3 regions of the Priestia sp. TSO9 genome follow, and region 3 is predicted to be linked to each of the others. Evidence: riboswitches for the same ligand, from Rfam matches in the RefSeq annotation. Region 3 holds a riboswitch; each other region holds the start of a gene.

The links. A riboswitch is a leader RNA that binds a small molecule or an ion and turns the genes downstream of it on or off. The one in region 3 is predicted to bind cobalamin.
Region 1: linked by a shared signal. The riboswitch ahead of LJC66_RS13275 ((2Fe-2S) ferredoxin domain-containing protein) and the one ahead of LJC66_RS24785 (ribonucleoside-diphosphate reductase subunit alpha) in region 3 are both predicted to bind cobalamin.
Region 2: linked by a shared signal. The riboswitch ahead of LJC66_RS01495 (HoxN/HupN/NixA family nickel/cobalt transporter) and the one ahead of LJC66_RS24785 (ribonucleoside-diphosphate reductase subunit alpha) in region 3 are both predicted to bind cobalamin.

What each region holds. Positions count from the first base shown of each region.
Region 1 is NZ_JAJEKD010000013.1:993,161-996,441, reverse strand. Features, by position in the region: gene LJC66_RS13285 (M42 family metallopeptidase) at 1-458, shown strand, start outside; gene LJC66_RS13280 (hypothetical protein) at 810-968, shown strand; cobalamin riboswitch at 1,116-1,294, shown strand; cobalamin riboswitch at 1,413-1,592, shown strand; gene LJC66_RS13275 ((2Fe-2S) ferredoxin domain-containing protein) at 1,695-2,075, shown strand; gene cobJ (precorrin-3B C(17)-methyltransferase) at 2,089-3,281, shown strand, end outside.
Region 2 is NZ_JAJEKD010000006.1:61,014-64,294, forward strand. Features, by position in the region: gene LJC66_RS01480 (ABC transporter ATP-binding protein) at 1-86, shown strand, start outside; gene LJC66_RS01485 (undecaprenyl-diphosphatase) at 233-826, shown strand; gene LJC66_RS01490 (organic hydroperoxide resistance protein) at 979-1,398, shown strand; cobalamin riboswitch at 1,504-1,686, shown strand; gene LJC66_RS01495 (HoxN/HupN/NixA family nickel/cobalt transporter) at 1,820-2,617, shown strand; gene LJC66_RS01500 (M20 family metallopeptidase) at 2,847-3,281, shown strand, end outside.
Region 3 is NZ_JAJEKD010000015.1:1,858,426-1,861,706, forward strand. Features, by position in the region: gene LJC66_RS24785 (ribonucleoside-diphosphate reductase subunit alpha) at 1-1,830, opposite strand, end outside; cobalamin riboswitch at 1,964-2,149, opposite strand; gene menC (o-succinylbenzoate synthase) at 2,428-3,281, opposite strand, start outside.

The sequences.
Region 1 (3,281 bases), on a different contig from region 3:
TGAAAACAATTCAAGAAGAACAGATCGAACTGCCATACACTACGCATTTTCTCATTTCAAATAATGAAGAAATTGGATACGGAGGAAATTCGAATATTACGCCTCAAACAGTAGAATACTTAGCAGTTGATATGGGTGCTATGGGAGATGGACAATCTACTGATGAATACACTGTGTCTATTTGTGTAAAAGATTCAAGCGGCCCATATCATTACGGTTTGAGAAAGCATTTGGTGGAGCTAGCTAAGCAGCATGATATTCAGTACAAATTAGATATTTATCCATTTTACGGATCAGATGCTTCTGCTGCTATTCGTGCGGGACACGATATCGTACACGGCTTAATTGGTCCAGGAATTGATTCTTCTCATGCGTTTGAGAGAACGCATCAAGATTCATTGAATCATACGTATAAGCTTCTCTATTACTATATTCAGTCGAACATGGTTCTGCTTTAAGAAAGGGATATTTAATTAGTGTATTTTTATGCAAAATAAAGAACAGGATGGGATTACGATGTCTGTTCTTTCCTTTCTTAAAAAAGAAGCCAGCTGTCCGGCTTCTTTTTTTTAATAAATACTATATATTTTTTACTGGTGGAGCAATAGGTGATTAAAAAAGCACCTTTTTAAAGAGATACAATACTGCTTAAACCTTTTGTACATTTTGTTCATTTACAGAAGTTAAAATGTTTTTAAATTTTTAAAAGTTTCTTGTGACAAGTTTTGTAGAATGGGTTTTCAAAAGGAAATGGTTTCGTCATAATGTGGATATAGCGATCACTACAATAATCGGAGGCGAATCTTTTCATGTGGGTACTGACGGTATATGCTGGAAAAGAAATGAAAATGTTTGAATTTGAAACTGAAAAGCAGGCGAGAGAAGCTTTTGCCAAAACAAATGGCTGTAAAGTTCTTTCAGAAGTCGTGTATTATAATGATCCTCATTTAACATTGGTAGCTATATAAGTAGAAAAACAAGAGCTGATTTTTTGCTCTTGTTTTTTTATGGCTCTTTATATCCTATAAAAAGAATAGAGTTGAAATAAAAAAAAATGTACGCTATGATATGGTAGTTACTTCTATTATTCTGATAGTTTAAAAGGTTCATATATATCAAACAGCAACAGTAAAGATGCCAAGAAGGCTTAATAGGGAAACTGGTGAAAGACCAGTACTGCCCCCGCAACTGTAAGTGTGGACGAACGAGTATAACCACTGTGGAAGAATCACGGGAAGGTTCTCAAGTAGAATGATACACAAGTCAGGAGACCTGTCTTTATTGTGAAGTTTCTATTTCTCCGGGGAGCGGGAAGGGAAACGTTGGCTTAAAGTGGCATTCGTGTACACTCTTATTCTGACGTTTTACCCGCTCGCATATTAGCGAAGCGGGTTTTTCTCATGTCGCAAAACTACATATCGTGCAAAAAAGGTGCGCAATGTTTACATTGCGTTAAATGGGAAGTCTGGTGTGAAGCCAGCGCGGTACCCGCCACTGTGAAGATGAGCTGATTGCATATGCCACTGTATTCGGGAAGGCGCAATGAAGTGATGAATCGAAGCCAGGAAACCAGCCTTTTTCTAATGCGAAGCTTACCCTACGGGATATAGGTGGAAGTGCAAAAACTTAGTTTGAATTTTTCTGCGCCTCTATCAATGATAGAGGCGCTTTTTTTAGTAAAGGAGCGAATGAGTGTGACGACGTGGAACTTAAATGGAACAAAACATCACGTATTGATTTGTAATGGAAGCAGCTGTATGAGAAAAGGTGGAGAAGAAGCCACCCAAGCTATTCGAAATAAAGTGACGGAACTGGATTTGGATGAAACGGTTCATACAACGCGTACACGCTGTAATGGACGATGCAAAGATGCTCCTGTAGCTATTGTGTATCCTTCAGGAGATTGGTACAAGCAGGTCACTGAAACCGTGGCTCACCGGATTGTCGAAGAACATTTAGCAGGAGGCTGCAGTATAAAGGAATCGCTTATTTATGAATATGATCAAAATGGTTTCGTTTCTCCGGAAAACAGTGACTCCATAGAAGGAATTGACAAAGTAAAAAGTAACGCATAAAGGAGGAGCTAGCATGAAAGGTAAACTGTTAGTTATCGGATTTGGGCCGGGAAGCTTTGAACATATTACACAGCGAGCAAGAGAAGCCATTCAAGAAAGTGATATGATCATCGGTTACAAAACCTATGTGGAATTAATTCAAGGACTGTTAACGAATCAGCAAATTATTAGTACAGGAATGACCGAAGAAGTAAGCCGTGCACAAGAAGCTGTAAAGCAAGCGGAAGCAGGAAAAACCGTGGCTGTCATTTCAAGCGGAGATGCAGGAGTATATGGAATGGCAGGCCTTGTGTATGAAGTGTTGATTGAAAAAGGCTGGAAAAAAGAAACGGGCGTAGAGCTGGAAGTAATTCCTGGCATTTCGGCTATCAATTCATGCGCATCTCTCCTTGGAGCGCCCGTGATGCACGACGCTTGTACAATTAGTTTAAGTGACCACCTTACGCCTTGGGAACTAATTGAAAAAAGAATCGAAGCAGCTGCACAAGCAGATTTTGTAGTGGCTTTTTACAACCCAAAAAGCGGAAGACGAACAAGACAAATTGTTGAAGCACAGAGGATTTTATTAAAGTACCGTTCTCCTGATACGCCTGTTGGTCTTGTGAAAAGCGCTTATCGTGACCGTGAAGAAGTCGTAATGACCAACTTAAAAGACATGTTAAATCATGAAATTGGCATGCTGACTACCGTTGTTGTCGGGAATTCATCTACGTTCTTTTACGACGATTTAATGATTACCCCGCGCGGGTATCAGCGGAAATATACCCTCAACCAAACGGAGCAGCCGCTAAGACCGCATCAGCGACTTCGAAAAGAAGCAGAACCATGGGCTCTCGATCAAGAAGAGACTGTAAAGCAAACAGCTTCAGCTATTGAAGCAGTTCAGACCAAACCAGAAGAACCAGCAACTTCACGAGCTCTTGCAGAAGAAGCGCTTCAAGCAATTTTAGGTGAAACCACTTCTGCGGTCGTACATCAGCCAATAGAGTCAATTTTCGAAGTGGCAGTTAGCCCAGGACTTGCCAATAAGAAATTCACACCTGTTCAAATGACCACACTAGCAGAAGCTGTTGGTGAAAAAGGTACGATGGAGTATACACCTGACCATCAAATCAAACTGCAAATCCCAACGACTCAGCCAGATGTGATTATTAAAAAGCTCCAAGCAGCTTCCTTTTTACTATCTCCGGTCGGAGATGTGTTCAC
Region 2 (3,281 bases), on a different contig from region 3:
ACATTTATCAAGTTCACGTCGAAGAACCTTCTTTAGAAGAAATCTTTTTGCAAAAAAATATTGTGGATCACTCACAGGTGAGTTAATGGGCGAAAGGCCTTTGGTTTACTACTAAGCCTGAATACATTATTTATAAATACCAGTTAGGAAGCTTCTGACAAAAACATGTTCATTTTCTCAAGAAACTGATAAGATAGCTAATGACATTTAAAAATAAGAAAGGATTTCGATTATGTTATCAGCTATCAATTCAGTAGATTATACTATCTTCCACGCGGTGAATCAGTATGCCTCACACGTAAAACCTCTAGATTCGCTGATGGTATTCTTTGCAGATTATGCCCAGTATGTACTTATCGTTTTACTCGGCTTGTTTTTACTTATTAATAAAAACGGCAGCCGTGTTGTAGCATTTCAAGCTTTGTGTGCTTGTGCCACAGGAGTCATTATCAATAAAGTGATTAGTTTATTTGCTTATCGAGATCGTCCGTTTATCTCTCACCACGTGAATCAGCTTATTGATCACGCCGCAAATTCTTCATTTCCAAGCGATCATGCTACATCTGCATTAGTTATCACTTTTACCATTTGGCTGCATTTCAAACGTTCAGGGCGCATGTGGGTTGTCATGGGCGTACTCATTGCCTTTTCACGCGTATGGGTTGGCGTTCATTATCCATTCGATGTGTTAACAGGAGCCATTTTAGGCTGCGTGCTGGCGCTGTTTATTCATTATGTTATTTTTAATATGAAACTGATGAGGGCTATTACCGACTTGTCTATTTTTCGAAAATCAGCTTATGACGAACAGTCTCAATATTATTAAGAAAAAGTCGCAAATACGCGGCTTTTTTTATTGGGAAATTTTTAATGTATTTAATACTTGTTTTTTAAAATTAAATTGTGTAAAATTAAATTACAGAAACGATAAATGAAAAACTTTTAATAAAATTAATGAAAAAGAGGAGAGGTTTATACATGAAAGCTTTATATGAAACAACAGTCGTTAACACAGGTGGAAGAACAGGAGAAGTTCACTCTTTAGATAACATCTTTAACTTAGACGTTGCAACACCTCCAGCGCTTGGTGGAGAAGCAACAACAGCAACAAACCCAGAGCAGCTGTTTGCAGCTGGATACAGCGCTTGTTTCAACAGCGCGTTAGAATTTATGTTGACAAAACATAACGTAGAAATCAAAAGCAGTGAAGTAAAAGCTACTGTTCAGCTGCTTCCTGATAAAGCTGATCAAGGAGTGAAAATTGGAGTAGCGCTTGAAGCTCATATCGAAGGCTTAGATTTAGAAACAGCGAAAAAATATGTAGACCTAGCTCACTCATACTGCCCGTATTCAAAAGCAATCAGCGGTAATGTAGAGGTAACGGTAGAAGTAGTTTAATTGCTTTAAAAAGCCCTGCTAAGCATGTAAAGCTTAGCAGGGCTTTTTTATTTGAATTTTTTCTATTCATTTGTAAGCTGTACTAGTATAATGAGGAAGAAAATGAATCGTTCGCACAGTTTAGGTGCTCTTACATAGCGTAAGAGGTAACAGGGAATCGAGTGCAAATCTCGAGCGGTCCAGCCACTGTAAGCAGGGAGTTTTCTATCTTATCGTCACTCAAAATGGGGAAGGCGGTAGAAAATGATGATCTCAAGCCAGGAGACCTACCTATTCTGTACACTTGACTCTTCTAGGAAAGAGGCGGTGTATCAAGGTACGCAGTGAGCAATTGCTGTTTATTTTCATATGCCGACACATCCTCAATTTCTATAGAATTGAGGCTTTTTTACGTTTTATTTTAAAAAAAGGAGTGTAGGAAATGGAAGGTTTATCAGTTTTTTTACTTGTCTTTTTATTAGGAATCAGGCACGGATTGGATGCAGATCACTTAGCTTTTATTGATGGCCAGACCCGATATAATTGGCGAATGGGCAGCCGTTTTGCCCCGTGGGTCGGAACGCTGTTTTCACTAGGTCACGGAGGAATGGTGGCCGTCACGGCCGGGGTGCTGGGCGTGGTGATGAAGAATTTTACGTTTCCATCATATTTCGATCATTTTGCATCTTGGGTATCCATTATCTCTCTCTTTCTGATTGGGACATTAAACACATATCATTTGCTTCGAACTAAAAATAAAGAAGAAGAGTTTCAGCTGAGCGGATTAAAAGGGAAGTTTATTCCGAAAATCGCAAAAGGAACAACGAATCCTTTTTTAATTATTCTTGTAGGAGCATTGTTCGCTTTAGCAGCTGAAACGGTCAGTCAAACGGCCGTGTGGTCTCTAGCTGTAGGGAACGCAGGCAAGTATACGCCACTTTTGTTAGGACTAGTGTTTATGTTTGGCATGATGCTTACAGATACAATCGATTCGATGATTGTACATAAAATGGTGAATGAATCGAGTAAATTTGGACAATCTGCTTCCCGCTTGATGGGCTGGGTTATTGTTGTCCTCGCGTATGGTGTGTCGTTCTATTTAGCATTCACTTTCTTTAACCCATGGGCCGAAGTAAACTTTGAAATGGTTGGCGTTATTCTGTTTATTTTTTTAGTGTCTATGTTTGTTTTTGTGAGTGTGAAGTCAAAAGGGAAAAATATTAAAATAAATGTCAATTAGTCAAACGAAAGCTTTAATCTGTTGAAGATTGAAGCTTTTTTGTATGAATTTGTTGAAGTTTATGGCTATTTTCGGTCGGTTATGAATAAGTTAAAGTATTATCTGTATTTAAAGGATGGAAAATTGTCTGAAAACCATTATAATTAAGGATAATTTAAGGTCGTTATGTGAAACGTAGAACATAGTTATACGTACGATAAATAAAAGCATTTAATGCAAGCAGCAGGGGTTGTTTGGAGGAGGAATTGATTTGAGTCAGGTAATGGTAGAACAAAGCGTGTTTAGTTATTTAAAAGAACACGAACAAGAGATGCTTGAAGATTTAGTTGGATTTGTGAAAAAAGAGTCACCGTCCTACAGTAAAGAGTTAGTAGATCAGTGTGGAAAGTATTTAACGCAGCTGTTTCAAAAGCGGTTAGGGGTAGGATACGAAATCATAGAAGAAAAAGAAGTAGGAAACCACTTGAAATTTACCATTGGAGAAGGAGAAAAGCAGCTTTTAATTATCGGTCATTTTGACACGGTATGGGAAAAGGGAAGGCTGAGTCTAAGAACAGAGGGAAACAAGCTGTATGGTCCGGGAATTTTAGACATGAAAGGCGGCATTATACAATCTATATGGGCGATTAAAGCGATTCAAGAGCTTGGCTTATCGCTGGATAAA
Region 3 (3,281 bases):
TTCGTTACGCAGTTCACTCCACGCTTCGCTTGTGTATTTACGTGTTTCAAAATAAGCGCCTGACTCAAAATCTGAGCCTTTAAATAATGGATATGCGCCTTTTTCTTTAGCTAAGTTCATGCTTGCCTGTACGGTTAAGTAAGCGATTTGCTCATACAATTCATCGCAATATGCTACCGCTTCATCTGTTTCCCATGCTATTTTCTTTAAGGCAAGCAAATGGTTCCAACCAAATGTGCCAAGCCCTACTGCGCGGTACTTTTGGTTTGTTAGTTTTGCTTGAAGTACCGGCAAATCATTTAACTCAATAACATTATCAAGCATGCGTACTTGAATTGGAATTAAACGTTCAAGCACATCTTCAGTTACGGCTCTCGCTAAGTTGATAGACGAAAGATTACATACAACAAAATCGCCCGGATTCTTTGTAATAATAATTTTTCCGTCTTCCGTAATTTCCTCTGTTACGACCGTTGTGCTTTGGTTTTGCGTAATTTCTGTACATAAGTTGCTGCAGTAGATCATGCCCTCGTGGCGGTTTTGATTAGCTCGGTTAACCGTATCACGATAGAACATATAAGGCGTCCCTGTTTCAAGCTGCGAAAGCATAATGCGCTTGAAGATTTCAATAGCAGGTACTGTTTCTCTTGAAAGCTGTTCATTATTTACACACTCAGCGTAACGAGTGCGGAATGAACCGCTGCCTTCTTCTTCATCATAAAAATCTTCTAACGAGTAGCCCATCAGCGTACGAACTTCGTGAGGATCGAATAAGTGCCAATCTTCACGTGCTTCTACTTTTTCCATAAACAAATCTGGCAAACATACGCCAGTGAATAAATCATGCGTGCGCTGGCGTTCGTCACCATTGTTCAACCGCGCGTCTAAGAATGAAAAGATGTCTTTATGCCATACGTCTAAATATACGGCAATAGCTCCTTGTCGTTGACCTAGCTGATCGACACTTACAGCCGTATTATTTAGCTGTTTCATCCATGGAATTGTTCCTGATGATACGCCTTTAAAACCTTTTATATCACTTCCTCGGCTTCTAATATGACCGAGGTAGACACCAATTCCGCCTCCATTTTTACTAAGCGTGGCCAAATCTGTATTGCTATCATAAATACCGCGTAAGCTGTCATCAATCGTATCAATAAAGCAGCTAGATAGCTGTCCGTAGCTCTTTCCTGCGTTTGAAAGCGTTGGTGTGGCAACCGTCATATATAGACTAGAAAGCGCCCAGTACGCTTCTTTTACTAATGCTGTTCGATTTTCTTTCTTTTCTTGAGACATCAGCGTCATAGCAATGATAAGAAAACGTTCTTGCGGTAATTCGTATACGCGCTTATCATGTGATGTCGCTAAATAGCGATCTGCTAATGTCAACAATCCAATGTATGTAAATAAACGATCGCGTTCAGGAATAATGACTGAAGCAATTTCATTAATTTCTTCTTCTGTATATGTTTTTAATAGCTGTTTATTATAAATACCGATTTTTGTTAGTTCTTGAATAAGCTGATAAAACGAACCGTATTTCTCTTTTTTATCATAGCCTCGGTTGTCCGCTGCTTTTCGATATAGTTCGTTTAAGTAGACGTCTGCCGCTACGTACGTCCAATCTGGTTCTTCCATTGAAATACGCTCTAAGGCTGCTAAAATTAGGACGTTTGCAACCTTTTCGTCCGTCATATTTTCCTTTACTGTAACAGTTTGAATAACCTTTTCCTCATACAAAGAAAAATCAAGCTGCGTAAATTCTTTTTTTAAACGTTCAATATATGCAGTTAATTCATGTAGAATTGTAGGCTTTAATGTATTCACCATAAATATGGCTCCTCTCTTCACTTCAAAATAAAAAATCGCTCACCGTACCTCGGTGAGCGAATAGAACGAAGATAGAAGAAGACACTAAGTCTTTTCTCAATCCTCGCTCTACCCTCTCACCTCCCGAAGAAGATAAAACGACATAAAAAAGGCAGGTCTCCTGACTTATGCTTCTTTTTACTTTAAGGCCTTCCCATGATGTTTACTCACAGTGGATCTCCTTATTTCATCAGCATTCACAGTTGCGGGGACAGCTTTGGATTTTCACCAAATTCCCTTTTAAGTCTTTTTATCAGACACCTTTTTCACTGGAAAACACAAAATATAGTATTTTATTATCGATTTCAAAACAACATATTGTGTTATGTTATAAACACATTATATAGGACAACTTAGAAAACTATCAACCTATTTTCAAAAATAATTTTGTTTTTTACGATAAAATCCTTCGACTTTTTTCATCAAACTATTCCATCATAACATGTTTTGACACGCTTGATGGAACAATGTGCTCTTTTTAAAAAATTTGTCCTATTTTTCTACTAAACATTGACAACCTCAATAAAAAAACCGTTTTACATAAAAAACGGTTTTTAATTATTTGTATTCTTTTTCAAATGCTGTGATTGTTTTGATAAAGTTTTTATCAATATCGTATCCTATCCCCGGTTTTCCCTTCACCTTTATTACTCCGGCTTCTACCTCTACTTCGGGCTTAATAATATCTTTTTCCCAATAGCGAGACGACGCAGAAATATCACCTGGTATCGTGAAAGAAGGCAATGTCGCAAGGGCGATGTTATGAGCACGTGAAATGCCGGCTTCTAACATTCCTCCAACCCAAAGTCTTACACCATGCTGGGCGCACAAATCATGAATTTGCTTTGCTACGGACATTCCGCCAACTCGACCGATTTTCACATTGATAATCTTACAGCTTCTTTGTTCAATTGCATGACGTGTATCTTCATAGCTCACAATACTTTCATCTAAGCAAATTGGCGTCTGCATTTGCTTTTGTAACAATCGATGATCAAGGATATCATCAGAACTTAACGGCTGTTCGATCATCATTAAATTCAAGTCATCTAGTTTCTTCAATGAATCACTATCGCTTAACGTATAGGCTGAATTGGCATCAGCCATAAGAGGAATGTTTGGAAATTCATCTCGAATTTGTTTCAGTAGCTCATAGTCAGCACCCGGCTTAATTTTCACTTTAAAGCGCTTATAGCCATCTTTCATGTAAGTCTTTATTTGTTCTTTCATTATGGAAATATCATTTAAGCCAACTACCACTCCAGCTTCTACAGCAGACCTTACTCCTCCAATTACTTCAGATAACGGCTTGTTTTGCCTCTTTGCATACAAATCCCATACAGCACAGTCCAAAGCTGCTTTAGCCATGTTATTTCGCTTTAGAGGTTTGAATAACTTTTGAACATCCTCTG